3 regions of the Labrys sp. HAY1-8F genome follow, and region 2 is predicted to be linked to each of the others. Evidence: riboswitches for the same ligand, from Rfam matches in the RefSeq annotation. Region 2 holds a riboswitch; each other region holds the start of a gene.
What was found. Region 2 has a riboswitch for cobalamin ahead of ACR9ZN_RS25785 (CbtB domain-containing protein). Riboswitches for the same ligand answer to the same signal wherever they lie in the genome.
Positions count from the first base shown of each region.

Region 1 (5,207 bases), 2.7 Mb from region 2:
GGGCGCAGCGCCTGTTGGCGATGAAATGCATGTATTGTTCGCAGGACACCGCGTTGAGGCCGAGGAAGCCGCGCGGCATGGTGTCCCGGCCATAGGCGGCCTCCAGTTCAGCGGCTTCGCGGATCATCTGCTGGAGATCGGCTTGGAAGGTCAGCGTCCACAGATGCGGGTTCTCGATCTTGATCTGGTTGATCACGTCGATGCCGAAGTTTAGATGGATGCTCTCGTCGCGCAGGATGTACTGATACTGCTCGGCGATCCCCACCATCTTGTTGCGCCGGCCGAGCGAGAGGATCTGGGCAAAGCCGGTATAGAACCACATGCCCTCGAAGATGACGTAGAACGCGACGAGATCGCGCAGGAAGGCCTGGTCGGCGTCCGGCGTGCCGGTCTTGAAATCGGGATCGTCGAGATGCTGGGTATGCTTGAGCGCCCAGGCCGCCTTGTCGGTGATCGAGGGGATCTCGCGATACATATTGAAGAGTTCGCCCTCGTCGAGCCCGAGGCTCTCGACGATATATTGGAAGGTGTGGGTGTGCACCGCCTCCTCGAAAGCTTGGCGCAGCAAATATTGCCGGCATTCGGGGTTGGTGAGGTGGCGGTAGATCGCCAGGACGATATTGTTGGCGACCAGGCTCTCGGAGGCGGCGAAGAAGCCGAGATTGCGCTTGAGCATGCGCCGCTCGTCCTGCGTCAGGCCGTCCTTGGACTTCCACAGCGCGATGTCCGCTTGCATCGATACCTCGGTCGGCATCCAATGGTTGTTGCAGCCGGCGAGATATTTCTCCCAGGCCCATTTGTATTTGAGCGGCAGGAGCTGGTTTACGTCGGCGCGGGCATTGATCATCCGTTTCTCGTCGACCGTGACACGGCCGCCCTTGCGGTCGATCGCGCCGAGGCCGGTCGCATCCGCCGTGCTCTGTGGCAGGGGAAGCTGGGCTGCGGGCGAGGTGGGTTCGGACCAGTCGAGCATCGTCATCGTTTTCTTATCCTCAGAGCGTTTTCCAGAAAAGTTGATAGACTTTTCGCTTAAGAAAACGCGTCAAAACAAAGAGTTGGAAAGCAAGGCGCGAAAGGGAAAAATCGCACCTCGTTCTCGGCTCACTGGCACGCTTCGCAGTCGGGGTCGTGGATGGAGCAGGCCTTGCCCCACGCTTCCGACTGCAGTGTTTCCGGCTGAGTCTCGATCAGGATCGGCGCGGCCGCTTGCGGCACCGTGGCAGAGACGGCGTTGAGCTTGCCGTCGGTGCCCTTCAGCGTCGATTTCTCGACATGGGTGGCCGACTGCGAGCGCAGGTAATAGGTCGTCTTCAGGCCACGCTTCCAGGCCAGGCGGTAGAGCGTATCGAGCTTCTTGCCGGAGGGATTGGCGATATAGAGGTTGAGCGACTGGGCCTGGTCGATCCACTTCTGCCGGCGCGCCGCGGCTTCGATCAGCCAGGCGGTGTCGATCTCGAAAGCGGTGGCGTAAAGCGCTTTCAGCTCTTCGGGGATGCGATCGATCTGGCCGAGAGAGCCGTCGAAATATTTGAGATCGGAGATCATGACCTCGTCCCACAAGCCCCGTGCCTTGAGATCGTGGACCAGGGCCGAGGTCACCACTGTGAAATCGCCCGACATGTTCGATTTCACGAAGAGGTTCTGATAGGCCGGCTCGATTGACTGGGACACGCCGCAGATGTTGGAGATCGTCGCCGTCGGCGCGATCGCCATGGTGTTGGAATTGCGCATGCCGACGGTCTTCACCCGCTCGCGCAGGGCGTCCCAGGGCAGGGTCGTGCCGGTGTCGAAGGCCACGTTGTCGCGCGTCTCGGCCAGCAGGCCGACCGAGTCGATCGGCAGGACGCCCTGCGACCACAGCGAGCCATCGAAACTGGGGTAGCGACCGCGCTCGGCCGCCAGGTCTGTTGAGGCCGAGATGGCATGGAAGGACACGGCTTCCATGCTCTCGTCGGCAAAGCGCACGGCGGCTTCGGAGGCATAGGGCAGGCGCAGGGCCTGCAGGGCATCCTGGAAGCCCATGATGCCGAGACCGACGGGCCGGTGCTTGAGGTTGGAACGCCGTGCCTCGGGAATGGTGTAGAAATTGATGTCGATGACGTTGTCGAGCATGCGCATCGCCGTCGTCACCGTCGCCTTGAGCTTGTCGAACATCAGGCCGTCGGCGTCGACATGGGCAGCGAGGTTGACCGAGCCGAGATTGCACACGGCAACCTCGTCATGGGAGGTGTTCAGCGTAATTTCGGTGCACAGGTTCGAGGAATGTACCACGCCGACGTGACGCTGGGGCGAGCGGATGTTGCAGGGGTCCTTGAAGGTGATCCAGGGATGCCCGGTCTCGAACAGCATGGTCAGCATCTTGCGCCAGAGATCGATGGCCCGGATCTGCCTGAAGACGCGGAGCTCGCCGCGCGCGGCGCGTGCCTCATGCGCCTCATAGGCGACCTTGAAGGCGGGACCGTAGAGGTCGTGCAGGTCCGGCGTTTCGTCCGGTGAGAACAGGGTCCAGGGGCCATCCTGTTCCACACGTTCCATGAACAGATCCGGCACCCAGTTGGCGGTGTTCATGTCATGGGTGCGGCGGCGGTCGTCACCGGAGTTCTTGCGAAGATCGAGGAATTCCTCGATGTCGACATGCCAGGTCTCCAGATAGGCGCAGACCGCGCCCTTGCGCTTGCCGCCCTGATTGACGGCGATTGCGGTATCGTTGGCGACCTTGAGGAAGGGCACCACGCCCTGGCTTTCGCCATTGGTGCCTTTGATATGGGCGCCGAGCCCACGCACATTGCTCCAGTCATTGCCGAGGCCACCGGAATATTTGGCGAGCAGCGCATTGTCCTTCACCGCCTTGAAGATACCTTCGAGGTCGTCGGACACAGTGGTCAGGAAGCAGGAGGAGAGCTGGGCGCGCAGCGTTCCCGAATTGAACAAAGTCGGCGTCGAGGCCATGAAGTCGAAGGAGGAGAGAAGATCGTAGAACTCGATCGCCCGTGCCTCCCGGTCGATCTCGCGCAAGGCCAGGCCCATGGCCACGCGCATGAAAAAGGCCTGCGGCAGCTCAAAACGCGTGCCGCGCACATGCAGGAAATAGCGGTCATAAAGTGTCTGCAGCCCGAGATAGTCGAACTTGAGATCGCGTTCGGGCTTGAGGGCAGCGGCAAGGCGGGCGAGGTCGAAGCGGCCGAGCTCCGGGTCGAGCAGTTCGTTGGCGATGCCGACGCGGATATAGTCATGGAAATACTCGGCGTAGCGGGTCGCCATCTCGGCCTGCGTCGCCTGGTCGGGATGGCCTCCGACGAAGCTGAGCGCCTCGCGGCGCAGCTTGTCGTTGAGCAGCCGGGCGCTGACCTTGGCGTAATCAGGTTCGGTCTCGATCAGGGTGCGGGCGGCGAGGATCGGCGCGATCGCCAGTTCGTCCTGGCTGATGCCGTCATAGAGATTGCGCTGCGTCTCGTTCAGCACGGTCTCTGCATCGGTGTCGGCAAGACCTGCGCAGGCTTCGCGCACCAGGGCGGTGAGGCGCGCGTGGTCGAGCGGTAACAAGGAGCCCTCCGCCGTCTTCATCCGCAGGGCAGGGGCGATGGCGGTCCGTGCCTCTGTCTCGGTTGCTCGTTCCAGGGCGCGCTCTTGGGCGTGCTGTTCGCGATAGAGCACATAGGCACGCGCCACCTTGTGGTGTTCGCCGCGCATCAAGGCGAGTTCAACCTGGTCCTGGATGTCCTCGATATGGAAGGTTCGGCCCGCATCGGCACGGCGGGTCAGGCCGGCAACGATCTGGGCCGTGAGTTCGGCGACAATGTCATGCACCCGGCGCGAAGCAGCGGCCGAATTGCCCTCGACGGCGAGAAAGGCCTTGGTCAGGGCCACCGAAATCTTGGAGGCATCGAAAGGCGTGACGCCGCCGTTGCGGCGAATGACCTGATAGCCCGGTTCCGAGGCCGGCTTCGCCCTATCGGCGCCGGTAGCCGGAAAAGGCGTCTTTGTGGTCGTGGCAGTTTCGAGATCGAGAGACATTCGGCAAACCCCAAAATGTTGGAGGCTTGGGCCGAAGGAACGCGTTCCGCGTCGGCGCAGGCATATGCGCCACGAGCAAAGCGATCCGTCGGGGCACCCCGCCCGAGGAAACGATAACCAGCCACAGGCAGGTCTCCTGGCTCGCGGGTCGTTGCGAACTGTCTGCCTTCCCGGCGAAGGGCGGGTTGAACCCGCCTTCCGGCCAGTGGCACAGCGACAGCCCGCTCTCCGCTTACAGTTGCGGGGGCAGCCCCGGCTTTGCCCTAGAGCGTCTTGTGTTTTGAAGCGTCGCTTCAAATCGAAAAGACGCGTCGAACAAAAAGTTCGAGGAAAAAAGCGTTTTCACCAAACGCGCTTTGCTCTCGGGCTCACCGGATTCCCTCTTAGCCTCGGACAGCGAATCCGAGGACCTGTGGATACAGCATCTAGTATGTCTGGGTGCCTCTATGTCAATACATGGTGTGTGATGCCCTTTTTTTCAACGGGGACAAGGCGTGCCGGAGGACGAAATTTGTCCCCCGGCAGGTTTTTCACGCGGACGCCGCCACTCTCGCTGGAGCGGTCTCTTCACGAAGTTTGCGGGCGGCGGCAACCATGTTGACGAGGGCCGGGCGGACCTCGTCCCAGCTGCGGGTTTTCAGGCCGCAATCGGGGTTGACCCAGAGCTGATCGCCGGCGATCCGCTCGCGTGCCTTGGCAAGGAGGTCGCGCATCTCCGCCACGGTGGGGCAGCGGGGAGAGTGGATGTCATAGACGCCCGGCCCGATCTCGTTGGGGTAGCGATAGGCCCGGAACGCATCGAGAAGTTCCATTTTGGACCGGGCAGTCTCGATCGAGATCACGTCTGCATCCAGGCCTCCAACGGCATGGATGATGTCGTTGAACTCCGAGTAGCACATATGGGTGTGGATCTGCGTGGCATCGTCGACGCCTGAGGCGGCGAGGCGGAAACAGGCGACCGCCCAGGTCAGATAGGCCTCCTTTTCGGCGTGTCTGAGCGGCAGGCCCTCGCGAATGGCCGGCTCGTCGATCTGGATGATGCGGATGCCGGCCCGTTCCAGATCGCCGACCTCGTCGCGCAAGGCGAGGGCGATCTGCCGGCAGACCTGCTCGCGCTCGAGGTCGTCCCGCACGAAGGACCATTGCAGCATGGTGACCGGTCCGGTCAGCATGCCCTTGACAGGACGCTTGGT
Region 1 is NZ_JBPGWZ010000002.1:912,730-917,936, reverse strand. It holds gene ACR9ZN_RS13280 (ribonucleotide-diphosphate reductase subunit beta) at 1-973, opposite strand, end outside; gene ACR9ZN_RS13275 (ribonucleoside-diphosphate reductase subunit alpha) at 1,102-4,014, opposite strand; cobalamin riboswitch at 4,124-4,443, opposite strand; gene metE (5-methyltetrahydropteroyltriglutamate--homocysteine S-methyltransferase) at 4,545-5,207, opposite strand, start outside.
Region 1: linked by a shared signal. The riboswitch ahead of ACR9ZN_RS13275 (ribonucleoside-diphosphate reductase subunit alpha) and the one ahead of ACR9ZN_RS25785 (CbtB domain-containing protein) in region 2 are both predicted to bind cobalamin.

Region 2 (12,729 bases):
TGTCGACGAAGAAGAAGCTCGGCGCCTTGTCTGGAATGGCGGCGGAGAGCTGGTGGCGGATATTGCCGTCGACCAGGGTCAGCGCCACCAGCAGGCACAGGCCCAGGCCGAGCGACAGCACCACGGAAGGCGTGGCTGCACCGGGGCGGTGGATGTTGGTGACAGCCAGGCGCAGCGGCGTGTTGTGCGGACGGGGCAGCCGGCGGGCCAAAGCCATCAGGAGGCTCGCCACCACGCGCAGCAGGATGAAGGCGCCGAGCGCGGAGCCGACATAGACCAGGGCGACCCTGCGGTCGGCAGCGAAGAATACGGCCAGGGCGATCAGGGCTGCGACGGCCAGCCCGGCCGGGATCAGCACAGTCGGGGCGGGCCAGCGCCGTGTCGGGGCGATGGCATCGCGGAACAGCGCTGATACGGAGATGTCTCTGGCCCGTCCCAGCGGCAGCAGCGAGAAGGCGAGGGCGGTGAGCAGGCCATAGAGGGCAGCGAGCGCCAGTCCCGCCGGGTTGAGCACCGGCGTGATCGGCAGTGGCAGATAGTCGGCAAAGCCATAGGCCAGGATGAAGGGCAGGGCGGCGCCGGCGGCAAGGCCGATGACGATGCCGAGGGCGGCCAGGAGCAAGGTCTGGGTGAGGTAGATGCCGGTGACCAGATTGGCGCCGGCTCCCAGCGTCTTCAGCGTGGCGATGCTGTCACGCTGGCGCTCGACGAAGGCCCGCACCGCGTTGGCGACGCCGACGCCGCCCACCAGCAGGGCCGTCAGCCCGACGAGGGTGATAAACATGGTGAAGCGCTCGATGCCGCGGCGGAGTTCCGGTGAGGCGTCGTCACGGGTTCTCACCTCCCATCCGGCCTGGGGAAAGGCTTCATTGGCCTTCTGCCTGATGGCATCCGGCGAGACATTCGGGGGCAGGACAAGGCGATAGCGCCAGCGGATCAGCGATCCCGGCTGGATCAGGCCGCTTTCACGCAGGGCATCCAGGGTGATCATCAGCCGTGGCCCGAAGGAAATGCCGCCGGCGATCTTGTCTGGCTCGCCGATGAGGCGATCGGCCAGGGTGACGCTCAGATCGCCGACGGTGACGCCGGCGCCCGGCTGCAGGCCGAGCCGGGCGAACAAAGCGGCGTCCGCGGCTGCCTCGACCCGGCTGCCCTGGCCTCCGATGGTTGATGACAGCGCCTTGCCCTGGCCGAACTCGACCGCGCCGAGCAGGGGATAGGCCTGGTCGACCGCCTTGATCTCGACCAGGGCGGTTTGTCCGTCCGGCGTCCGCGCCATGGCCCGCGTACTCGCCGCGATCGAGAGGCGGCCCTGCTGACCGATGAAGGCGAGTTCCTCGGGACTGGCTTCGCGGCCCACCAGGGTGAACTCGATGTCTCCGCCATTGATCACCCGGCCCTGGCTGCGCAGCCCGTCTGACAGGGCGCTGGAGATGGCGTCGACCCCGGCGATCGCCATGACGCCGAGGGCGAGGCAGGCCAGGAAGATACCGAAACCGCGGATACCGGCGCGCAATTCACGCAGGGCAAAGCGCAGGGGAAGGGGAAGCGAAGACAGGGACATCGGTGATGTTGAGCGGAAGGACAAGGCCGAATCAAGGCAAAGTGGGGGCGCGCTCCGTTTACCGCAAGCCGTGCGTACCGTGATATTGCGCGAGGTCGTGGCAGGCATGATATAGGCTTCATCATGACCATGACCGCGCCAGTCGCGCTGACGGAGCGCCAATGCACCCTGATCGCCAGGGCGCTGGCCGAGCCGCGCCGCTTTCAGATGCTCAAGGAAATCGCCGGGCAGGGCGGCTCGATGGCCTGCGCCTGCATGCTGCAGAAGCATGAGATCACGCCGGCGACCTTCTCCCATCACATGAAGGAACTCGAGAACGCCGGTCTCATCGAGATCGTGCGCGAGGGCAAATTCGCCACTCTCGTGCTCAAGCGCGAGATGCTGGATGCCTATTTGCGCGAGCTGGCCAGCCTTTAAGCCTGCGGACGCCTGCCCATCGATGACCGAAAGGGACCCGTGGCAATCGTCCAGCAGAATTTCCCATCCCCTCGATCTTGTTTCGTTTCGATGATTATCTAAATATCGAAACATCGTCATTCGAACCAAGAGACATTCAATGAGCAGATTGGCAGGTAAGGTGGCCGTGGTGACCGGTGCCTCGAAGGGTATCGGCGCGGGTATCGCAAAGAGCCTGGCGGCCGAGGGCGCCGCCGTCGTGGTGAACTATGCCTCGAGCCGGGACGGAGCCGAGAAGGTCGTCGCCGAGATCACCGCCAAGGGCGGCAAGGCGATCGCCGTCAAGGGCGACGTCTCCAAGGCGGAGGAGGTGAAGAAGATCTTCGCGGAGGCCAGGCAGGCCTATGGCCAGCTCGACGTGCTGGTGAACAATGCCGGTGTCTACGCTTTTGCACCGCTTGAAGAGGTGACGGAAGCCGAGTTCCATCGCCAGTTCAACACCAATGTGCTTGGGCTGCTGCTCGCCAGCCAGGAGGCCGAGAAGCATTTCGGCCCCGAAGGCGGCAGCATCATCAATATCGGCTCGGTTGCGACCGACGTCAATTTCCCGGCCACGTCGGTCTACACCGCCACCAAGGGGGCGGTGACCTCGATCACGCGGGTGCTGGCCAAGGAACTCGGCCCCAAGAAGATCAGGGTGAATTCGATCAACCCTGGCATGGTGGAGACGGAGGGCGTGCATGCCGCCGGCTTCATCGGCGGCGATCTGGAGAACCAGACCGTGGCCCAGACGCCGCTGGGACGCATCGGCCAGCCCGGCGACATCGCGCCTGTCGCGGTCTTCCTGGCCTCGGGCGAATCCGGCTGGCTGACCGGTGAGGTGCTGGCCGTCTCCGGCGGTGTCCGATAAGCATCGAGACAGGGAAGGGCGGAACGCCGGCTAGAGTGTTCCGCCCTCGATGCATCCAATTCCGTGATCGGGACCGGTGCTCTAGGGGGCGGTTCGCAATGCCCGGCTGAATCCGGCCACCATCCTTTCGATCAAGTCGGCGTGGACAGCCTGTCGTGACCGGCCCCCGCCGTCCGAGCAAATCGGATCCCCCACATTCTCCGCCTCGGCGATCTGTGCCGCGCCCGGCTTGCACAGCGCGAACATGCTGTAGTGGCTGGCATCCGCGATCGTCGCATAGGTCGAGACGGGGATGGCTTTTGCGACCCCTGCGGCCTGTGCCGTCAGCGGAATGCTTTCGGCCCGGCCGAGATTGACGAGGGCAACCGGGATGTCGATGCTCGAAAAACTTGCGAAGTCGAAGACATCGATAGGAGCCGGGTCGATCGCCATGGCAAAGCGGATGCGCCTGTCCCGACCATTCCGGCCAGCCGGTTGCAGATCCAGGGCGTGAAGGTCGACGCCGCTTTGCCGGACCCAATCGCAGAGGGACGGATTCAGCCGATCGGTGTCGCAATAAGCAGCCAGGAGCTTGGGATCGATACGGGCGCCGGCCAGGGCCAGCGCCGTATTGCCGCCCATGGAGAGGCCGAGAACGCCGATGGTGTCGGTGTTCAAATGATCCTTGAAGAAGGGCTCCGCCTCCATCGCATCCAGGCTGTCGCTGATATCGGCGGGCCTGAGCCAGAGTTTCATCGTCTCCGCGGCGGATCTGTTCGCCCCGGTATTGCCGGGATGGGTGGGAGCCGCCACCACGAAGCCTTGCTCCGCCAAAGGGGCCGCAATCCAGCTCAGGGCTTGGGCATTGCCGGCCAGGCCGGCCCCATGGGAGAGCAGTATCAGCGGAAACTTCCCCGGCACGATGGGGGCGTTGCGCCGTGCGGGCGTTCCCGTGAAGAACACGCCGTCACCGACCACGACAGGCTCACCGCCAGGCTGCGCAGGATACCATACCGTTACCTCGAGATCGGTGCCGCGCTCCCTGGAAGGAGCGGCAATCCAGCGGACGCCGGCACCGCCATCGGCGGCCGGCGCCTGCTGCGCCATCATCGTGGCGCAAAGGGCGACAGCCCAAACCATGATCCATGCCTTCATCGAAATTCTGGCCCCGTGGTCGCATGCCTGCAAATGCATCGAGATACGGGTAGGGGCATGTTTCGCCGCCAAGCGCGACCTCGATCGCGTTCAGCTACGCCCGGAATGCGTTTCAGGAAACGCGGCCGGGCCAACTTACTGGCGGGAACGCCTTGGTCGATGCGGCGCAGGGGACCGCCTTCTTCAGGGATGCGGGGGTCTTGCGGCGTGCGCTAACCACCGTCAGCGAGATCAAGAGCGCTTAGAGGATGAGACGTTTGAGAAAATGCGCGGCTATTGTCATATCCCGGCGCCGAGGAGCCCTCAATCCTCGCTGGTCAGCCGTCTCAGGCCGGACTGGCTTTCGGCTATCGTCGGATCCTGGCTCAAGGCGGCCCTATAGTCGGCGATCGCCTCTTCGCGCCGGCCCAGGGCTTCGTAGATATGGGCGCGGGTGTCGAGAATGGCGGCGTCATTCGGTTCGGCCTTGAGAGCGGCATCGGCATCCGGCAGGCCTTCTTCGGCGCGCCCGAGCTTGAACAGGGACCAGGCCCTCAGATTCCGTACCGCGGCGTTGTCGCGCCCGCCCTTGATGGCGATATCGACATCGCGCAATGCGGCGACATAGTCGTCGCGCTGGGCGAGGATACTGGCACGCAGGAGAAGGGCATCCAAATTGCTTGGGTCAGCGGCGAGCGCCTGGTTGGCCCGATCCTGCAGATCGTCGAGGCGACGCGTTGTCAGCCCCTGGCGATCGGTACCGAATTGCCAGGCCAGCGAGGCTGTGTTGCCGAGCCCGAAGGTCAGAGACAGGAAAGCGAGGCTCGCCAGCGTAAAGGCAAGGCGACGAGGCTCCTGGAAGGGACCGATGCGCCGGGTGATGAGCATGGCCGCAGCCAGGCCGCCGAGAAAGCCGCCGAAATGGCCGGCATTACTGATACCGGGATTGAGCAGCCCATAGAGGAAATTGAGGGCCGCCCAGAAGGCGGCGTTGGTCATCAGGGCCCGGCCGAAGGCGTCGCCGCGTCGGGCGCCATAGAATAGGATGGCACCGAGCAGGCCGAACACGGCCCCGGAAGCACCGAGGGAAGAGGGTTCGCCCCACAGCACCGAGGCGGCTGCTCCGGCAATTCCACCGATGGCATAGATCACGAAGGCCTGCAGCCGCCCATAGCTCCGCTCCACCATCGGCATGACCTGCAGCAGCGAGAACAGGTTCAGCGCCAGATGGGGCAGGCTGGCATGCAGGTAGGGCGCGGTGAACAGTGTCCATAGTCGCCCCTGCATGAAGGGGACTTGGCCGCCGGTGCCGAGCGTGTAGAGGATCTCCTGGGATGGCTGCCAGAGTATCCGCCCCAGATTTTCGGGCGAGCCCGCGAACCAGGCCGTCGCCAGCACCGCAACGAGATAGAGCCCGCCGCAGATCGCGCCCAAGAGATAGGCCAGGGGCATCGGCCCGAACAGGGCCCGATGCCAGAGGGATTGCTGTCCGGAGCTCACGCCGCCGCTCGGCGCGAGCCCGACGACCCGGTCTCCTCGAAGAGTTCGGCGAGCTTGTCGGTCATGACGCCGCCGAGCTCCTCGGCGTCGACGATGGTAACGGCGCGCTTGTAGTAGCGCGTGACGTCATGGCCGATGCCGATGGCGATCAGCTCCACCGGCGAGCGGGTCTCGATATCCTCGATCACCCAGCGCAAATGGCGCTCCAGATAGTTGCCGGTGTTGACCGACAAGGTGGAATCGTCGACCGGGGCGCCGTCTGAGATCACCATCAGGATGCGCCGGCTTTCGAAGCGCCCGAGCAGGCGCTGATGGGCCCAGGCGAGCGCCTCACCGTCGATGTTCTCCTTGAGCAGGCCCTCGCGCATCATCAGGCCGAGATTCTTGCGGGCGCGGCGCCAGGGCGCATCGGCCGATTTGTAGACGATGTGCCGGAGATCGTTGAGACGGCCCGGGGAGGCCGGCTTGCCTGCTTGCAGCCAGCTCTCGCGGGACTGCCCGCCCTTCCAGGCCCTGGTGGTGAAGCCGAGAATCTCCACGCGCACGCCGCAGCGCTCCAGCGTGCGCGCGAGGATGTCAGCACAGGTCGCCGCCACCGTGATCGGGCGTCCGCGCATCGAGCCGGAATTGTCGATCAGCAGCGAGACCACCGTGTCGCGGAAATCGGTGTCGCGCTCGTGCATGAAGGAGAGGGCGGAGGTCGGATCGATGATGACGCGCGACAGTCGCGCCGGGTCGAGCATGCCTTCCTCGAGATCGAAATCCCAGGAGCGATTCTGCTGGGCCATCAGGCGGCGTTGCAGCCGGTTGGCCAGGCGTGCCACCACGCCCGACAGGCTGGAAAGCTGCTTGTCGAGATAGGCGCGCAGGCGATCGAGCTCCTCGGGGTCGCACAGATCGGGCGCCTCGACGATCTCGTCGAAACGGGTGGTGAAGGCGCGATAGTCGCTGGCCCGCCGCTCGTTGTCGCGATGCTCGGGCGGCCGCCAGGGCTGGGCAGCCTCTTCGGCGTCGCCGGTCTCGGTGTCGTCGGGCATGTCGGAGGAGGGCGACTCGGCATCCTGCGTCTCGCCGTCCTGGGAATCCTCGTCCTCGGTCTCGGTTTCCTCGAGCTTCATGGAGTCGGAATCGTCCTGGACCTCGCCCTGGTTCTCCTGGTTCTCGCCCTCCTGCTCGCTCTCGGCGTCATTGTCGCGATCGTCGGAGTCATCCGTGTCGGCCTGCGCCTCTTCGGACAGGCCCATATGGGTCAGGAGGTCGTTCATGGCGCGGGCGAAGGCGCGCTGGTTCTCGATCACGCTGTCGAGGCGCGCCAGATCCTTGCCGGCCTTTTCCTCGATGAGCGGGCGCCACAGATCCACCAGCTTGCGGGCCGGCTCCGGCGGAGCGAGGCCGGTCAGCTTCTCGCGCACCATCAAAGCGAGGGCATCCTCGACCGGAGCCTCCTCGCGGGCGCGGATGTCCTCATATTTGCCGCCGCGGAAATAGCGGTCCTCCAGCATGGCGGTGAGGTTGTTGGCCACGCCCGTCATGCGGCGCGAGCCGATCGCCTCGCAACGGGCCTGCTCGACCGCATCGAACACGCTGCGCGCCTGCTCGTTCTGGGGAGCATGCCGGCGATGGACGGCCGGATCGTGACAGGCGAGCCGCAGGGCCATCGCATCGGCCTGGCCGCGCACGATGGCCGCGACATGGGCGTCGAGCTTGCGCGGCGGCTCGGCAAGGCGCGCCTTGTCCGCCATCAGCATCGGCTTTTCCGAAGCGAAGGTCACTTCGAGATCCGGCTTGCGGGCTATGGCGCGCAGGGCTCCGGCCACCGAACGCTTGAATGCGTCGTTGGGAACATCCTTGGGCTTTTCGCCGGGCTTGCGGTTTGTCGTCATGATCCCTGTCGATCCTGGGAGCGCGGGCGTCAGCGCTGTTGGTGTGCCGGTCTTCAGACCGGCATTTCTTGCCCGCGCCGCTGCAATGCCGGTCCAACTCCATCACTTGATGGGGCTGGGTAGACCGGCACACCCGATGTTACGTCAGCGCGACGTTCACCGAGCTCTCGGCCAGCTCCGCGCCGAAAGCGCGCTGGTAGAACTCGGCTACGAGGCTGCGTTCGAGCTCGTCGCACTTGTTGAGGAAGGTGACGCGGAAGGCAAAGCCGATATCGTGGAAGATATTGGCGTTCTCGGCCCAGGTCAGCACCGTACGCGGCGACATCACGGTGGAGAGGTCTCCATTCATGAAGGCATTGCGGGTGAGATCGGCCACACGCACCATCTTGTTGACGATGTCGCGGCCGTTCGGGCTCTTCTGGTAGTGCTTGGCCTTGGCCAGCACGATGTCGACTTCCTTGTCATGCGGCAGATAGTTCAGCGTGGTGACGATCGACCAGCGGTCCATCTGGCCCTGGTTGATCTGCTGGGTGCCGTGATAGAGACCGGACGTATCGCCGAGGCCCACCGTATTGGTGGTGGCGAACAGGCGGAAGGCTGGATGAGGGCGAATCACGCGCTTCTGGTCGAGCAAAGTGAGCTTGCCGGAGATTTCCAGCACGCGCTGGATCACGAACATCACGTCGGGGCGGCCGGCATCATATTCGTCGAACACCAGGGCGATGTTGTTCTGCAGGGCCCAGGGCAACATGCCGTCGCGGAATTCGGTGACCTGCTTGCCGTCTTTGAGAACGATGGCGTCCTTGCCGACGAGGTCGATACGCGAGACGTGGCTGTCGAGGTTGATGCGAACGCAAGGCCAATTGAGCCGGGCGGCGACCTGCTCGATATGGGTCGACTTGCCGGTGCCGTGATAGCCCGTCACCATCACGCGGCGATTATGGGCAAAGCCCGCCAGGATCGCCAGGGTCGTCGGCTTGTCGAAAAGATAATCGATATCGAGGTCCGGAACGTGGTCGGAGGACTGGGAATAGGCCGGTACTTCGAGATCCGTGTCGAAACCAAACAGCTTTTTGGCCGAAACCATGATGTCCGGCAGATTGGCCGGTGTCGTTGCGTCAGTCATTATGCCTTCCTTGGCTGGCGCCAGGACGGCGCAGCCGACAATCAGTTCCAGCGGGCCGGCGGTACTGGCCCCACCGAATTTCCCAGTCTCGCCAGGCGGGCATGGAAAATTCCGCGTCGTCTCCATAGCGTTTTGTGATTTGGTGGAATCACCAAGAATCGCAAAGACGCGTCGAACCAAAGAGTTAGAGCAAAAAGGCGTTTCCGTCTAAACGCGCTTTGCTCTAGGTCGGGCGGGATCCCCGGGATTGGAACGCGCTCCAAACCTGGAAGCCTCGCCGGTGGTGCGGGCGCTCAGCAGAGCCCAGCGCTACGCAGCGTATTATAGGCCTGGATGATCCCGCGCAATTTATCTTCGCTGGATCTGTCCCCGCCATTGGCATCGGGATGGAGGCGTTTGACCAATGTTTTGTAGCGTGCCTTGATCTCGGGGCCGCTGGCCGTTTCCGGCAGATCGAGCGCCTCGAGGGCCTTGCGTTCCAGCAATTTCAGGCGTCGCCTTTCCGGTTCCGGCGCACTCTGCGTGCGTCCGAAGCCGTGCTCGCCCTCGAAGAAGCCGAAGCCGTCATGGATCTCCGGGCCAGGTTGCGGCCCTTCGCCGCGCTTCTTGGCCCAGGGATTGACGCCCATCGTCCAGGTCGGGCGATGGCCTGTGGCGGCATCGCGCTGATAGGCGCTCACCGAGTCGTCCGGCAGGCCTGCGAAATAATTGTAGGTCTTGTTGTATTCGCGAACGTGCCCCAGGCAGAAATGCCAGAACTGGCCTTCGCGGTTGCGCCCCTTGGGCGCGCGAAATTCACCGGCGTTTCGGCAGCCGGCATGTTCGCATAGCTGTACGCTCGCCGGCTGGACCTCTTCGGCCCTTGGGCGCACCCGGATGCGATCAAACAAGGGCGAGTCCAGATCCATAATGACACACTATGCGAGGGTGAACACAAATGGGCAAGCATGAGCTTGGACGCAAGAGCGTTTTGTAATTTGAGTGAAGCATGTCAAATCGCAAGGACGCTCCAGCCAATCCAAAGGACTGGCTTGGAACCAAACAGTGAGAGCAAACAAGCGTTCATACCTGAACGCGCTTTGCTCTGGGGTTAATTGAGGCGGAATGCCGCTGCAGATTTTGAAATATGGGGTCTGCTGACCCGAAAAAGAAAGAGGCCGCCGAATGGCGGCCCAAGTCTTAGGGAGGAAACGCCCAAGGAGGGCAGTGGGGGAGCGCAAACGCGCATCCACCACGTGCCTAAAGTGATCCTGATGCATTCATTTCGCAAGTGCGAAATGAAAGAAATTTTGAAAACAGGTCCAAAACCGGGCTAGTGTTGTAAAAATGCGACGTTTGACGCGGGCGGTTGGCCTTTTTCAGCGGCTGGCGGAGGTTTGCAGCAACTTCTGTGCTGCAACGCCGAAGGCGATCCCGAGCGTTGCCCATAGCACGGCATGGATGCCGAGCGAGGCAACGCGGAACTTCCATAGCACCGTGGCCGAGAAATCCGCCGGGATGTCGTTGACGGCCGGCAGGATCTGCATGGCGACCACCATTACCACCAGATAGGCGGCCGCCCCCACCAGGTTGGCGTTCCAGCGGCCGAGGCTGGCGGCGAGACGGTTCGCCGTGCCCAGGGCGGCCGCCATCGTCACCAGGGAGAGCAGGATCGTGCCGAAATAGAAGGCGGTCCGCAGGCCGATCGTGTCGGGATTGCCAACGGCCGGCGGCGTCGCCGGATATTTGATCTGCGGTACCAGCATGATGGCGGCAAAACCGACGAGCGCGATCACCCCTGCTGTCGCGCGCGGGCTGAGCGTGCCGATCCGTCCCTGCGCGAAGGCGAAGACCAAAGCGAAGATGCCGCCGAGGGCTGCGCCATAGACGACCATGCCGGTCATGAGGCCATAGCTGGACTGCACCGGCCGGCTGACCGGGTCTTCCTCATGTTCATGTGCTGCGGCCGGCTGGGAGGTTGCCGGCGTTGCGGATGGTGCCGGCGCGGCGGGGACCGCGTGGCTTTCCTCATAGGCGATAGCGGCATCGACCTGTGGTTCACCGAAGACCCAGGCGAAGCCAGACGCCAACAGTCCGGCCAGGATGCCGATCAGCATCCCCCGGATCAAAAGCGATCTAACCATGTCGTTTGCCTATGCGCCCTAGTGGCAGGGGAAGCCGAGCAGATGGCGAGCGTCGTGCACGAATTCGTGGATGTAGACGCCGGGAATCAGCGAGGTCGCACCTTGTTCGGCGCCGACGAAATAAATGGCGAGTACGGCCAGGAGCACGGTGAAGAGCGCCCAGGGCAAGATCTCGCGGATCGGGATGGTGATCGGCTGCTGGGCGACGGGTGCCAGAGTTGCGGTGGTCATGAAAAGCTCCTTGGGATTACGCGTCCCGCTACGAGTCATGCTGCCTTGGAAGAGGTCTGACTTGCGGACAGCGCCCAAGCGCCGCCGTTCACAGTGGCGCGACCGTGCCGGATTCACACCGGCTTCCCACCCTTGGCAAAGCCCTTCCATAAGAGCCCAAGTCACGAACATGTCAATATTCCGGAAGCGACTTAGAGCATAAGTTGCGCGACTTTTTGGACGATACCATGCGTTGAAACAAAAACTTAGGGAGCATGATCCGATTGGTTCGGTCGAATCATGCACTCTAAGTCTTGGGAACTGCCGTCATGACACCACGCCTGATCCTGCTGTGCCATGGGGCTACGCCTGCGGTGCGCGCAGCGGGTTTTCCCCTCGATGAGGCGCTCGATGCAAGAGGGCTGGCTGCGGCGCGGAAGCTGGAAGGGCATTTCGGCAGGCCGGCCCGCATCCTGAGCAGCCCGGCGCTCAGGGCTCGCCAGACCGCGCAGGCCCTCGGCCATGATCCTGAGGTCGATGAAGCCCTGCGCGAATGCGATCATGGCCGCTGGGCAGGGCTTGCCCTGGACGCGGTAGCGGCCGCCGAACCCGAGGCGCTCCGGGCATGGCTGACCGATCCGGATGCCTGCCCGCATGGCGGAGAGAGTGTTGCAACCCTGATTGCGCGGGTCGGCGCCTGGCTCGATGGCAAGCGGTTCGAGGGGTATACGCTCGCCGTTACCCACGCTTCGGTGCTGCGCGCCGCGGTCGTTCACGCCCTCGGGGCCCAGGCTCGTTCTTTCTGGCGTATCGATGCCGCCCCGTTGGCGACAGCCGATCTCAGGCCATCCGGCCGGGGCTGGTCGCTGCGGTTGGGGGCATAGAGGCGTTGAGCAGGGCCCTCCAACGGAGTTCCTCTCTTTTTTCGTCATTGGCATGTCGCCGGGCCTTTTGTAGACACGCGTCTGACGGATTGGTCGTCCAAACAGGATTGATGTCATGCGCGTTGCAATGATCGGTACGGGTTATGTCGGCCTGGTGACGGGGGCCTGCCTCGCCGATTTCGGCCATGTCGTCACCTGCGTCGACAAGGATCCAGCCAAGATCGAGGGCCTGCTGGCCGGCCGCATGCCGATCTACGAGCCGGGCCTCGAGGATCTGGTGGCCCGCAATGTGCGTGAGAAGCGCCTGTCCTTCACCACCGAGCTTGCGCCCGCCGTCCGCGATGCCGCCGTGGTGTTCCTGGCTGTCGGCACACCCTCGCGCCGCGGCGACGGGCATGCGGATCTGTCCTATGTCTATGGCGCGGTGCGGGAGATCGCGGCGGCGGTCGAAGGCTTCACCGTGGTGGTGACCAAGTCGACCGTACCGGTCGGCACCGGCGACGAAGTCGAGAGGCTGATCCGCGAAGTCCGTCAGGACGCCGATGTCAGCGTGGTGTCAAACCCTGAATTCCTGCGCGAGGGCGCGGCGATCGAGGATTTCAAGCGTCCGGACCGCATCGTGGTCGGCACGGAGGAAGAGCGGGCCAAGGAGGCGATGGCCGAGGTCTATCGCCCGCTCCATCTCAATCAGGGGCCGTTGCTGTTCACAGACCGACGCACCTCCGAACTGATCAAATATGCCGCCAACGCCTTCCTGGCGACCAAGGTCACCTTCATCAACGAAATCGCCGATCTGTGCGAGAAGGCCGGCGCCAATGTGCAGGAAGTGGCGCGCGGCATCGGCCTCGACAACCGCATCGGCTCCAAATTCCTGCATGCGGGTCCGGGGTTCGGTGGCTCGTGCTTTCCCAAGGATACGCTGGCGCTGCTGCGCACCGGCCAGGAACATGGCGTGCCCTTGCGCATCGTCGAAGCGGTGGTCGGCGTCAACGATGCCCGCAAGGCGGCGATGGCACGCCG
Region 2 is NZ_JBPGWZ010000002.1:3,607,512-3,620,240, forward strand. It holds gene ACR9ZN_RS25740 (ABC transporter permease) at 1-1,564, opposite strand, end outside; gene ACR9ZN_RS25745 (ArsR/SmtB family transcription factor) at 1,688-1,981, shown strand; gene ACR9ZN_RS25750 (SDR family NAD(P)-dependent oxidoreductase) at 2,121-2,870, shown strand; gene ACR9ZN_RS25755 (alpha/beta hydrolase family protein) at 2,952-4,004, opposite strand; gene ACR9ZN_RS25760 (rhomboid family intramembrane serine protease) at 4,308-5,483, opposite strand; gene cobT (cobaltochelatase subunit CobT) at 5,480-7,369, opposite strand; gene cobS (cobaltochelatase subunit CobS) at 7,506-8,492, opposite strand; gene ACR9ZN_RS25775 (J domain-containing protein) at 8,786-9,382, opposite strand; gene ACR9ZN_RS25780 (CbtA family protein) at 9,851-10,615, opposite strand; gene ACR9ZN_RS25785 (CbtB domain-containing protein) at 10,634-10,846, opposite strand; cobalamin riboswitch at 10,877-11,022, opposite strand; gene ACR9ZN_RS25790 (histidine phosphatase family protein) at 11,155-11,709, shown strand; gene ACR9ZN_RS25795 (UDP-glucose dehydrogenase family protein) at 11,825-12,729, shown strand, end outside.

Region 3 (12,729 bases), 2.7 Mb from region 2:
CTGGGTTCGCTCCTATTGAGCTGAACCGAGCTTTCTCCAGCCGGCCTGAGAGTTCAGGCCGGCTCCTCTTCTTTCTGCGGGGTCGGGCGTGGAAGCTTTCTGGAATCTGCTGATGACCGGCTGGGGCGTATCCCTGCTCCAGGGCCTGGTCATCACCATCGAAATCTCGGTCGGTGGCTATCTGACCGGCCTGTTGATCGGCGGCCTCGTCGCCTGGGCCAAATTGCGTGGGCCGCGCTGGCTGGTCGCGCTCGCCAATGGCTACTCCACCATCTGCCGCGCCGTGCCCGAGGTGCTGCTGATCCTGATCCTCTATTATGCCGGTCAGCAGGGCCTCAATGCCCTGATGGCGTGGCTGGGTTATGGCACGCTGGGAATCGGCGGTTTCTTCGCCGCCATCACCGTGCTCGGCGTGGTCAACGGTGCCTATACCTCGGAGATTCTGCGCGGTGCCGTGCTCGCCTTGCCGAAAGGCCAGGTCGAGGCGGCCCGCGCCTATGGCATGCATGGCTTCGGCCTGTTCCGGCGCGTCATCCTGCCCTTGATGATTCCCTTCGCCTTTGCCGGCCTGACCAATCTTTGGATGACCATGCTGAAGGACTCGGCGCTGATTTTCGTGGTCGGCTATAACGAGCTCACCTTCACGGCCGTGCAGGCTGCGGCGTCGACGCGCATGTATTTTCCCTTCCTGCTGCTCTGCGGCGCGATCTATTACGCGCTGACGCAATTCTCCAACATCTTCATCAAAATGTTCGAGCGTCACATCCGGCGCTGGACTCCCAAGCTGGGGTGACCATGGCCGCGGATCTGGCAAGCTGGTTTTTCGACAATTTCGGCTGGATCGGCAAATATTGGCCGGCCATCCTCAGCGGCTTCTTCACCACATTGAAGCTGCTGTTCTTCTCACTGCTCTTCGGTTTTCCCCTGGCCGTTCTGGTCGGCTTCGGCCGGGTTTCCAAGAACAAGCTGGTCTACGCCATCGCCTCCAGCTTCGTGTCCGTCATTCGCGGCACGCCCTTGCTGGTGCAGATGTTCGTCTATTACCAGGGCCTGGGCTCGCTCTTTCCTTCCATCCCCGGCATCCGGCAATCCTTCATCTGGCCGATCCTGAAGGATGGCTATTACTACGTCATCTTCGCCCTGGTGCTGAGTGTCGGCGCCTATGTCGGCGAAGTCGTGCGCGGGGCCCTGCTGTCGGTGCCCCGTGGCGAGCTGGAAGCGGCTCGCGCCTACGGCTTTCGCGGCTTCGCGCTGGTGCGCCGCATCTGGCTGCCCCGCGCCATGCAGGCGATGATGCCGACCTTTGCCGGTGAGACGGTGCTCTGCCTGAAATCGACCGCTCTGGCCTATCTGGTCAGCGTCCAGGACCTTCTGGGCCAGATCAACATCATCCGCTCACGCGAGGCGATCACCTATACCCCGCTCCTGGTGGTGGCGGTCGGCTATCTCATCACCACGCTGGTGATCGAAGCTGTCTACAGGCGCCTGGAGGCTGGTTTCGCCAAGACGATGAAACCGCACTGAGAAACAACCGAACCCGAGACGCCGGTCGAGAATCGGCTCCCCGGGCTCGGTCTTCATGAAAGTCTACGGATATTGGCGGCGGTACGGATATTGGCGGCGGAACGCCGCCTCAGGCGTGCCAGCGCAGCGACATGCAGGACAGGCCTGCATCGATCTTGGCGATTTGAGATGTCGGCAGCCGGACGACGCTATAGCCTTCAGCTTCGAGCAAGGTTCCCGTGCGGGGATAGTCGATGCCGATGAAAACCCGGTCGTTCACCCGCAGCGCGTTGGCACCCGCCTCCTCGCCTTCCGGCGTCAGCAGTACCCGCATGCCCTCGAACACGCCCGAGGCGGCGAGTCGGTCCGTCGACAGCATGGTGGTATCGTCGAGCAACGAACAATCGGACTTGAAATGCAGCACACCCGGCGGCGTGGTGACGACGACGCCCTTGCGGCCGAGTTCAGCCAACAGGCGGATCAGTTCCTCCGCACCTTCCCGCGTGGTGCGGTCGGAGAGGCCGATCATCACCGCCTGGGGCGTCACCAGCACATCACCGCCATCGACAAAACCCGGCCCCTGCAACGCCAGGACCTTGTCGAAGCGGCCGCACAGCACGGGCGCAATCTCGGCCGTCTCGCCGAAACGGCTCTTGGCGCCGACCCGCAGCAGGATCGCGCCTTCCGGGAACACCAGGGCCGGATCTTCCACGAACAGCGAATCCGGGAAAGTCTCCAGGGCAGGTAGTACCTCGACGGCAACCCCCGCAGCCTGCAAGGCCTCGATATAGAGGCGGTGCTCGGTCGAAACCCCTTCATGGGTCGGCGCACCCCGATCCTCGGCCCGCAGGCCCTGGGTCACGCTCGCCGGCGGCAGGCGCACGATGGCATTGTCGAATGCATAGACGGGATAGGCGCTCATACCGGCTCCGTTCGAAGGGGATTGAAGCCCGCCAGCTTCACTCTTCCGGCGGACGATATTGAATGACCTGGGTCCACAGCCCATAGGCGGCGACAGCCGCGAACATCAGGCCCCAGAACTGGTTGCCATTGTAGAGTTCGACCCCGGCCCAGACCGCCGGCAGCACGCAAAGCAGCACGCGAACCCAGAGCGGCCTCATCCAGTTCGGCGTGTTGGGCTGGGCCATCGGCTCAGGCCTCTGCCAGCGCTGCGGCGATGGCGTCGAGGGCAATCTGGGCCTTGGCACCGTCGGGGCCACCGGCCTGGGCCATGTCGGGCCGTCCACCACCACCCTTGCCGCCGAGAGCTTCCGAGCCCTTGCGTACGAGATCGACGGCATTGAAGCTGCCGGTGAGGTCCGCCGTCACACCGACGACAAGGCCGGCACGGCCATCCTCGGAGGTCGCCACGATGGCGACGACACCGGAACCGACCTGCTTCTTGCCTTCGTCCGCCAGCGCCTTGAGATCCTTCAACTCGATGCCGGTGACCGCCTTGGCCAGCAGCCGGGTCTTGCCGACCATGCGGATTTCGCTGTCGCCCCCGCCGCCGCCCATGGCGAGCTTCTTGCGCGCCTCGGTCAGTTCCCGTTCGAGCTTGCGGTTCTCCTCAACCAGATTGGCAAGGCGGTCCCCGGCTTCGGGTACGGGCGTGCGCAGCACATCGGCCAAGCCCTGGAGCAGACGGCTCTCATTGACCAGATGCTTACGGGCTCCGTCCGCCGTCATCGCCTCGATGCGCCGCACGCCGGCTGCGACCGCGCCGTTGGAGACGATCCGGATCAGGCCGATGTCGCCGGTACGCCGCACATGGGTGCCGCCGCACAATTCCACTGACCAGGCCTTGTTCGAGCCGGGCTGGCGCTGCCCCATCGAGACGACCCGGACCTCGTCGCCATATTTCTCGCCGAACAGCGCGCGCGCACCGGAAGCGATCGCATCGTCCACGCTCATGAGATGCGTGGTCACCTCGCTGTTGTCGAGCACAATGGCATTGGCGAGATCCTCGATCTCCTTGAGTTCCTCATCCGAAATGGGCTTGGGATGCGAGAAGTCGAAACGCAGACGGTCGGGCGCCACCAAGGAGCCCTTCTGGGCAACGTGATCGCCCAGCGTCAGGCGCAAGGCCTCATGCAGAAGATGCGTGGCCGAGTGATTGGCGCGGATCGCGGAGCGGCGCGCATGATCGACCACGAGTTCGAGCGGCTCCTGCACCTTGAGCGTGCCCTCTTCGACGGTGACGGCATGCACGAAGAGATCGCCGAGCTTCTTCTGGGTATCGGTAACGGTGACCTTCAGGTCACCGGCCTGCACCGTGCCCGCATCGCCCTGCTGGCCGCCAGACTCGCCGTAGAACGGCGTCTGGTTGAGGATCAGGAAGCCCTTCTCGCCCTTGCCGAGGTGATCGACCGGCTTGCCGTCCTTGACCAGGGCCAGGGCAACGCCTTCGGCGGTCTCCGTCTCGTAGCCGAGGAATTCGGTGGCGCCGACCTGCTCGCGCAGGCCGAACCAGACTGTCTCGGTGGCCGCATCGCCGGATCCCGCCCAGGCGGCCCGCGCCTTGGCCTTTTGCTGCTGCATGGCAGCCTGGTAGCCTTCGAGATCGACCGAGATGTTGCGCGCGCGCAGCGCATCCTGTGTCAGGTCGAGCGGGAAGCCATAGGTGTCGTAGAGGGTGAAGGCGACATCACCCGAAAAGACCTGGCCGTCGCCGAGCTTCACGGTCTCGGCGTCGAGCAGGGCAAGGCCGCGCTCCAGCGTGCGTCGGAAGCTGGTTTCTTCCAGGCGCAGGGTCTCGCTGATCAGGGCCTCGGCCCGCACGAGTTCGGGGTAGGCGGCGCCCATCTCGCGCACCAGCGCGGGCACCAGCTTCCACATGACGGGATCCTTGGCGCCGAGCAGGGAGATGTGACGCATGGCGCGGCGCATGATGCGGCGCAACACATAGCCCCTGCCCTCGTTCGACGGCAGCACGCCGTCGGCGACCAGGAAGGAGGAAGCCCGCAAATGGTCGGCGATGACGCGATGGCTGGCAAGCGCCGGCCCTTCGGCCGGCACGCCGATTGCTTCCACCGACGCGCGGATCAAGGCCTGGAAGAGGTCGATGTCATAATTGTTGTGCTTGTGCTGCAGCACGGTGGCGATGCGCTCGAGGCCCATGCCGGTGTCGATCGAGGGGCGCGGCAGGTTGACTCGCTCGCCACCGACCAGTTCCTCGAACTGCATGAAGACGAGGTTCCAGATCTCGATGAAGCGGTCGCCATCCTCATCCGGCGAACCGGGCGGCCCACCCCAGATATGCTCGCCATGATCGTAGAAGATCTCCGAACAGGGGCCGCAGGGCCCGGTATCGCCCATGCGCCAGAAATTGTCCGAGGTCGGAATGCGGATGATGCGATCGTCCGACAGGCCGGCGATCTTCTTCCACAGCCGATGCGCCTCATCGTCCTCGGAGTAGACGGTCACCAAGAGCTTGGAAGCCGGCAGGCCGAAATCCTTGGTGATCAGGTTCCAGGCGAGCTCGATCGCGCGATCCTTGAAATAATCGCCGAAAGAAAAGTTGCCGAGCATCTCGAAGAAGGTGTGATGCCGCGCCGTGTAGCCGACATTGTCGAGATCATTGTGCTTGCCGCCGGCGCGCACGCATTTCTGCGAGGTCGCGGCGCGCGAATAGGGGCGCTTCTCGATGCCGGTGAAGACGTTCTTGAACTGCACCATGCCGGCATTGGTGAACATCAAGGTCGGATCGTTGCGTGGCACCAGCGGCGAAGACGCCACGGCTTCATGGCCGTTCCGCACGAAATAGTCGAGGAAGGTGGATCGGATCTCGTTGACGCCGCTCATGTCCAATTTGCCTATTTGGCCTAAATGCCTGTTTTGGCTGGTCCCTTCCTTTCGGCATGGCCAGCAACATGGTGGTGGGGCGTTGTAGCGGGGCTGTTTCGGCCTGTCGAGGCGCGCATACATGAAAAACCCGACTGCCGGGAGCGACAGGCGGGTTATTCGGTGTGAATTGGCTCTGCTTAGGCCAGACGTGAGAAGCCGGTCGAGGCCGACCTCATTCGCCCTCGGCTTCGGACGGGTCAATATTGTCGAGGATACGCTCGGCAATCAGGCCGGCATTCTGGCGAATCTGGCCCTCGATCTTATCCGCCACATCCGGATTGTCCTTGAGGAACTGCTTGGCGTTCTCACGGCCCTGGCCGAGGCGCTGGCTCTCATAGCTGAACCAGGCGCCGGATTTTTCGACCACGCCGGCCTTGACGCCGAGGTCGACCAATTCGCCCACCTTCGAGATGCCTTCGCCATACATGATGTCGAATTCGATCTGCTTGAAGGGCGGCGCCACCTTGTTCTTGACGACCTTCACGCGGGTCTGGTTGCCGACCACCTCTTCCCTGTCCTTGATCGCGCCGATTCGGCGAATGTCGAGGCGGACCGAGGCATAGAATTTCAGGGCGTTGCCGCCCGTGGTGGTTTCCGGGCTGCCATACATCACGCCGATCTTCATGCGGATCTGGTTGATGAAGATGACCATCGAGTTGGAACGCCCGATCGAGGCCGTCAGCTTGCGCAGCGCCTGGCTCATCAGGCGGGCCTGCAGGCCGGGCTGCACATCGCCCATTTCGCCTTCGATTTCGGCCTTGGGCGTCAGCGCCGCCACGGAATCGATGACGATGACGTCGATCGCCCCCGAGCGCACCAGCGTGTCGCAGATTTCAAGGGCCTGTTCGCCGGTATCGGGCTGCGAGATCAGCAATTCGTCGAGATTGACGCCCAGCTTGCGGGCATAGACCGGATCGAGCGCGTGTTCGGCGTCGATGAAGGCACAAACGCCGCCTCTCCTCTGGGCCTCGGCGACGCTGTGCAGCGCCAGCGTGGTCTTGCCCGAGGATTCCGGCCCGTAGATCTCGATGACACGCCCCTTGGGCAGGCCGCCGACACCGAGCGCAATATCGAGACCAAGGGAGCCGGTGGAGATCGCCTCCACCTCCATCGTCTTGGAACCCTTGCCGAGCCGCATGATCGAGCCCTTGCCGAAAGCGCGTTCGATCTGTGATAGGGCGGCGTCGAGCGCCTTCGTCTTGTCCATGGAGCTTCCTTCGACCAAGCGCAGCTGCGTCTGACTCATATGCCCGTTTCCCTATCAAGCACGAACGGATTCGTCATCCGAACCAATCGTTTTCAACACTGGGCTTGCATCTTGTCGCAATTCAAAGCCCCGTGGCGGTATGTACCCATTTTGTTCTCATTCATGCAAGTTCTATTTTTGTTCTCATCGTTCTTATTTAACAGAAGCTGACTGCCGACCTTCGATAAATCATCATACCATTGCACCATCGGGCTTGCGCCCGAAGCCCCTCCCCGTCCACACTCACCGTCGGCAGGATGCGCCGGCAACCCGCGTCGGAAATGCGGGACAGGAAACGGGACGATTGCAATGACGAATGCGCAGGAAAGCGTCGGCTTCATCGGGGTCGGCTATATGGGCCATGGCATGGCCAAGAACATCGTGGAGAAGGGCTACGCGCTGACGGTGATGGGCCACCGCAACCGGGCGCCAGTGGAGGATCTCGTGGCCCGCGGCGCCAAGGAGGCCAAGACCCCGCGCGAGGTGGGCGCCGCTTCCAGCGTCGTCTTCCTCTGCGTCACCGGTTCGCGACAGGTGGAAGCGCTTGTACACGGTCCCGATGGGCTGAAGGCCGGCCTGAAGCCGGGATCCGTCGTCGTCGACTGCTCGACCTCCGATCCCAATTCCACCCTCGCCCTCGCGGCCGAACTCGCCGAAGCCGGCATCGATTACGCCGATGCGCCGCTCGGCCGCACGCCGAAGGAAGCCTGGGAAGGCACGCTCGATACCATGGTCGGCGCAAGCGACGCCCTGTTCGAGCGCCTCAAGCCGGTGATATCAACCTGGGCCGGACGCATCGTGCATATCGGTGGCACGGGCGACGGTCACCGCATGAAGCTGCTCAACAATTTCCTGTCGTTGGGCTATGCCGCCCTCTATGCCGAGGCCCTCGCTTTGTCGCAGAAGGTCGGCATCACACCCAAACGCTTCGACAGCGTCATCCGCGGCGGCCGCATGGATTGCGGTTTCTACCAGACCTTCTCGCGCTGGGTCCTGGAGGGCGACAAGGATGCCCACAAATTCACCATCGCCAACGCCTACAAGGATCTAAGCTATCTGGAGGCGATGGCCAGTGCGGCAGGATTGGTCAATCCGATCGGCAATGCCGTGAAGAACTCGTTCGGCGTGGCGATGGCCGCCGGCGGTGCGGAGCGCTACGTGCCGATGCTCACCGACTATATCGGCAGCCTGAACGGCACCGATCTCATCCCGGCCAATCAGAACTGACCGGCGCCGAAGACAGGAACGCCGCGCCCAGGAGAGCGCGGCGTCCATGCTTTTTCCTCTATAGGCCGGATCAGAAGGTGCGGCGCAGACGCACACCTGCACCGACAGCGTCGACCGTCTTGGTGTTCGCGCCCTCCGCGTCCTTGTTCTGGTACCAGACTTCAGCGCCGGCAATGAAGCCCTTGACGATAGTGTAGTTCACCTGGCCGCCGATGACGTAATATTTGAAATTGTCGCTGACGTTGGTCGCCACGCGCGGCGCATCGAAGTCCAGGTAACCACCAAACAGCACGGCCTGCAGTTGCTTGGTAACGTTCAGGCCAGCCTCGGCCTGCACGGCAAAGCCCTTGGCGCTGTCGAGATCATATGGCGCGCCGTTGGTCGGATAGGCATCCCAGCCCCCGATACCCAGAAGCGAGGACCCATTCGGGTTGGAAGCAGCGCCGACACCGAGATAGCGCGTCGCACCATCGGCATAACTGGCTTCGACGGCCACATAGCCGCCTTCCAGAACCGGAATGTTCACATTGCCGCCGAAGCCGATCGAGTAGCCCCATTTGTCACCGTAATTCGACACGGCGGAGCGATTCTGGTGAAGAGCGCCCATGATCTGCAGGCGGCCCCAACCGTTCTTGTTGTCGTCATAGCCGATCACGCCGACGATGTCGGGCACCTGCGAACCGCCGAGGCCACGAATGTTGGCATTGCCGGTATTGCCGAAGGTTGTGGTGTTGGCACGATGATCGCGGCCATCTTCGATCGACAGGGTGGCGTAGGCCTTGTCGAATTGAGCCGTATAGCTGATCAGGTTACGCCGGCCCTGCTCGCCGAAATAAGGGGCGAAAAACTCGGCCTGATAATTGGGATCGTAGAAGGCGTAAGGCGACCAGGCGTAACCGGCCGTCAAGCCGCCAAACTGCAGATAGGCCTGACGCACCTGGAAGGTGTCGTGCGTGGCCGCACCCGCATTCGATTCAGCCTGGAGTTCGAAGAAGGAGCGCAGCATGCCCCAGTCGGTCTGGGTACGGGCATCGAAGCGGATGCGGGCATTGGTTCGAAACTGCGTCTGGCTGATGTTGCGCTTGCCCGTCGCATTGCTGGGCGCCTGCGCATACCAATAGTCGGCCCGGATCTGGCCACTGATCTTGAGGCAGGTATCGGTGCCCGGAATGTAGAAGAAGCCCGGACCGAACGCCGTACAGACCTTCACATATTCAACGGCTTCGCCCTTGCTCATGGGCAAGTCCGCAGCAGAAGCTGCGACGATGCTGAGCAATCCAGCGCCAGCGCCGAGTAAAATTGCACGAATAGACATGGAAATACCCCGATCTTATAATATAGCCCTCAATCAGGGCCGCTCTCTTCGAAAAGCTGGCAAACCAATATTCAGCCAATCGAAGAGGCGCGGTCGTTGTGCACCGCGATATCGAAGCTTTCCTCCCAGGCGAGACATTACACAATGTTAAGGTGAGTCATCGTTCTGACACAAAAGGGCTTTGTCCATGACAGTTGCGATTTTGCAACAACACGCAGAACGTGCATGAAAAAGGCCCCTCCCTTTTCAGGAAGAGGCCTCGCCGAAAAGCAGGGTGAGCGAACTCAACCCAGATTAAGTTCCTTGAAGAAATCATTGCCCTTGTCGTCGATGACGATAAAGGCCGGGAAGTCCTCGACCTCGATGCGCCAGACCGCTTCCATGCCGAGCTCGGGATATTCGAGCACCTCGACCTTCTTGATGCAGTCCTGGGCGAGGCGCGCGGCGGGGCCACCGATCGAACCGAGATAGAAGCCGCCATGCTTGGCGCAGGCCTCGCGGACCTGGGCGGAACGGTTGCCCTTGGCCAGCATCACCATCGAGCCGCCGGCCGCTTGGAACTGGTCGACATAGGCGTCCATCCGGCCCGCCGTGGTGGGGCCGAAGGAGCCCGAGGCATAGCCGGCGGGTGTCTTGGCCGGGCCGGCATAGTAGACAGGATGGTTCTTGAGATAATCGGGCATCCCCCCACCCGCTTCCAGGCGCTCGCGCAGCTTGGCATGGGCAAGGTCGCGGGCCACGATGATGGTGCCGGTCAGCGACACGCGCGTCTTTACCGGATGGCGCGACAGGGTTTCCAGGATGTCAGACATCGGCTGGTTGAGGTCGATCTTCACCACCGCCCCGCCAAGCTTGCTCTCATCGATCTCCGGCAGGAAGCGCGCCGGATTGTGCTCGAGCTCCTCGAGGAAGACACCCTCGCGGGTGATCTTGCCCATGGCCTGGCGATCGGCCGAGCAGGAAACGCCAAGGCCGATCGGCAGGCTGGCGCCATGGCGCGGCAGGCGGATGACACGGACGTCGTGGCAGAAATACTTGCCGCCGAACTGGGCGCCGACCCCGAGCGACTGGGTGAGCTTGTGCACTTCTTTCTCGAGCTCGAGGTCGCGGAAGGCATGGCCGAGTTCGGAGCCCTCGGTGGGCAGGCCGTCGAGATAGCGCGCCGAAGCGAGTTTCACGGCCTTCAACGTGATTTCGGCAGAGGTACCGCCGATCACCACCGCCAGATGATAAGGCGGGCAGGCTGCCGTACCGAGCGTGAGGATCTTCTCCTTCAGGAAAGCGATCAGGCGGTCCTTGGACAGGATGGAGGGTGTGGCCTGATAAAGGAAGGTCTTGTTGGCCGAGCCGCCGCCCTTGGCAACGAAGAGGAACTTGTAGGCCTCCTCCCCTTCCGCGGAAATGTCGATCTGGGCCGGCAGATTGGTCTTGGTGTTCTTCTCCTCGAACATCGACAGCGGTGCGAGCTGCGAATAGCGCAGATTCTTCTTCTCATAGGCATCGCGGATGCCCTGGGCGATGGCGCCCTCGTCCTCACCTTCCGTCCAGACTTTGCGGCCCTTCTTGGCCATCACGATGGCCGTGCCGGTGTCCTGGCACATCGGCAGCACGCCACCGGCGGCGATGTTGGCGTTCTTGAGGAGGTCATAGGCGACGAAGCGGTCATTGTCCGTCGCCTCGGGATCTTCCAGAATGTTGCGCAATTGCTGGAGATGGCCGGGGCGCAAGAGATGATTGATGTCCATGAAGGCCTGCTCGGCCAGAAGCCGCAACGCCTCGCCATCCACCTGCAGAATCTCGCTGCCTCCGAGCTTTTCGACCCGCACGCCCTCGCTGGTCAGCTTGCGGTAGGGCGTCTCGTCCGCTCCCAGGGGGAACAGGGGAACGTGGGGATAGCGGGAATTGGCAGCGGAATCGGCAGGCATGGAGAGGATCTCCGAACAGAGCGTTTTGCGATTTGACGGCTTCGGCAAGAATCGCAAAGACGCGTCAAAACAAGGAGCTAGAGCAAACAAGCGTTTCCGTCTAAACGCGCTTTGCTCCAGGGCTGGCAGAGGTGGCGCAGGGGTGCCACCGGTTTGGCCCTGATTTAGTCGTTTTTCTCACCGCTGCCTATGATCAATTGGAATCGTTCCATGCTGAAGCCCCCTCGGCCTTTCGTGCACGGCCAGACGAGGCACTCAGGCAGGCGCCGCCATCGACACCGGGCTTGTGGTTGCGATTGAAGCCGAGCAAAGGCCGCCGCGAGGTCGCGATCCAAGGGCAACCTATGATCGCATGGCATGCCTATATAAACATGTCTTTATGTCGACCTTGACTTTCACGACGTCTTGTCGTTTGCTTGCCCAGTCGAGGTTCTTCCATTCTCGCAATGGAAGCTAAGAGGGAAGCCGGTGCGATGCCGGCGCTGCCCCCGCAACTGTAGACGGCGAGAACTTGCCTCATCATGCCACTGCCTGCCCTGCGCAGGTGGGAAGGCAGGCAAGCTCGGTGAGCCGTGAGCCAGGAGACCTGCCCCGACGAATGTAAACGTCCTCGGGCGGGGTGTCCCGGTGGTTGCTTGACCAAGTCAATGTCCTTGGCCGCGTCAGGCGCTCCCGTACGGCCTTTGCCCCCAGTTCTTCATGGGGTCTGCCGATGTTCAAGCTTCAAACTGCCATCATGCGTGAAGGTGCAGTCGATCCGACTGCTCGACGACGAATGCGTTGCGGCGTGCCCTGACGGTACGCCGCTCCCTCCTCGATCCGATCCATTCACCACGAACCGGGACCTATCGGTCACCGGCCGGAGACGCGCATGTCCATTCCCATTTCGACGCTCGGCACGCCACGCATCGGCCCACGTCGCGAACTCAAGACGGCCCTCGAAGCCCACTGGGCCGGAAGGCAGAACGAGACCGCCTTGCTCGCAACGGCAGCCCAGTTGCGCGCGAGCAACTGGGCTCGACAGAGCCTGCTCGGCGTTACCCATATCCCGTCCAATGACTTTTCGCTCTACGATCAGGTTCTCGATATGAGCGCCGTGGTCGGTGCCATCCCCTCTCAATATGGCTGGGAGGGTGGCTCCGTCCCGCTTTCGACCTATTTCGCCATGGCGCGCGGCAGGCGGGGCCATGACGATCGTGGCCATGACGATCGTGGCCATGACGATCGTGGCCATGAGGGCTGCTGCCATGGCGGCGGCGGTGTCCCCGCTCTCGAGATGACCAAATGGTTCGACACCAACTATCACTACATGGTTCCCGAATTTCGCCGCGGCCAGGCCTTCGAACTCGCTTCGGCCAAGCCCATTGACGAATTCAGGGAGGCCGTAGCGCTCGGCTTCCACACGCACCCCGTGCTCATCGGCCCGGTGACCTATCTGCTGCTCGGCAAGAGCAAGGACGAGGGCCTGGATCCGCTCACCCTGCTGCCAGGCCTCTTGCCCGTCTATGCCGAGATCCTGCACAGGTTGGCCGCGGCCGGCGCGGACTGGGTGCAGTTCGACGAACCCTGTCTCGTGCTCGATCTCGACGAGAACGCGCGGGCCGCCCTGCGCCATGCCTATGGCGTCCTTTCCAGCACGGTCTCCGATCTGAAGATCATGATCGCGA
Region 3 is NZ_JBPGWZ010000002.1:899,081-911,809, forward strand. It holds gene ACR9ZN_RS13225 (ABC transporter permease) at 113-793, shown strand; gene ACR9ZN_RS13230 (ABC transporter permease subunit) at 796-1,524, shown strand; gene ACR9ZN_RS13235 (arginine deiminase family protein) at 1,634-2,425, opposite strand; gene ACR9ZN_RS13240 (hypothetical protein) at 2,463-2,651, opposite strand; gene alaS (alanine--tRNA ligase) at 2,656-5,307, opposite strand; gene recA (recombinase RecA) at 5,522-6,595, opposite strand; gene ACR9ZN_RS13255 (NAD(P)-dependent oxidoreductase) at 6,905-7,822, shown strand; gene ACR9ZN_RS13260 (porin) at 7,893-9,059, opposite strand; gene ACR9ZN_RS13265 (fumarate hydratase) at 9,422-11,062, opposite strand; cobalamin riboswitch at 11,473-11,670, shown strand; gene metE (5-methyltetrahydropteroyltriglutamate--homocysteine S-methyltransferase) at 11,934-12,729, shown strand, end outside.
Region 3: linked by a shared signal. The riboswitch ahead of metE (5-methyltetrahydropteroyltriglutamate--homocysteine S-methyltransferase) and the one ahead of ACR9ZN_RS25785 (CbtB domain-containing protein) in region 2 are both predicted to bind cobalamin.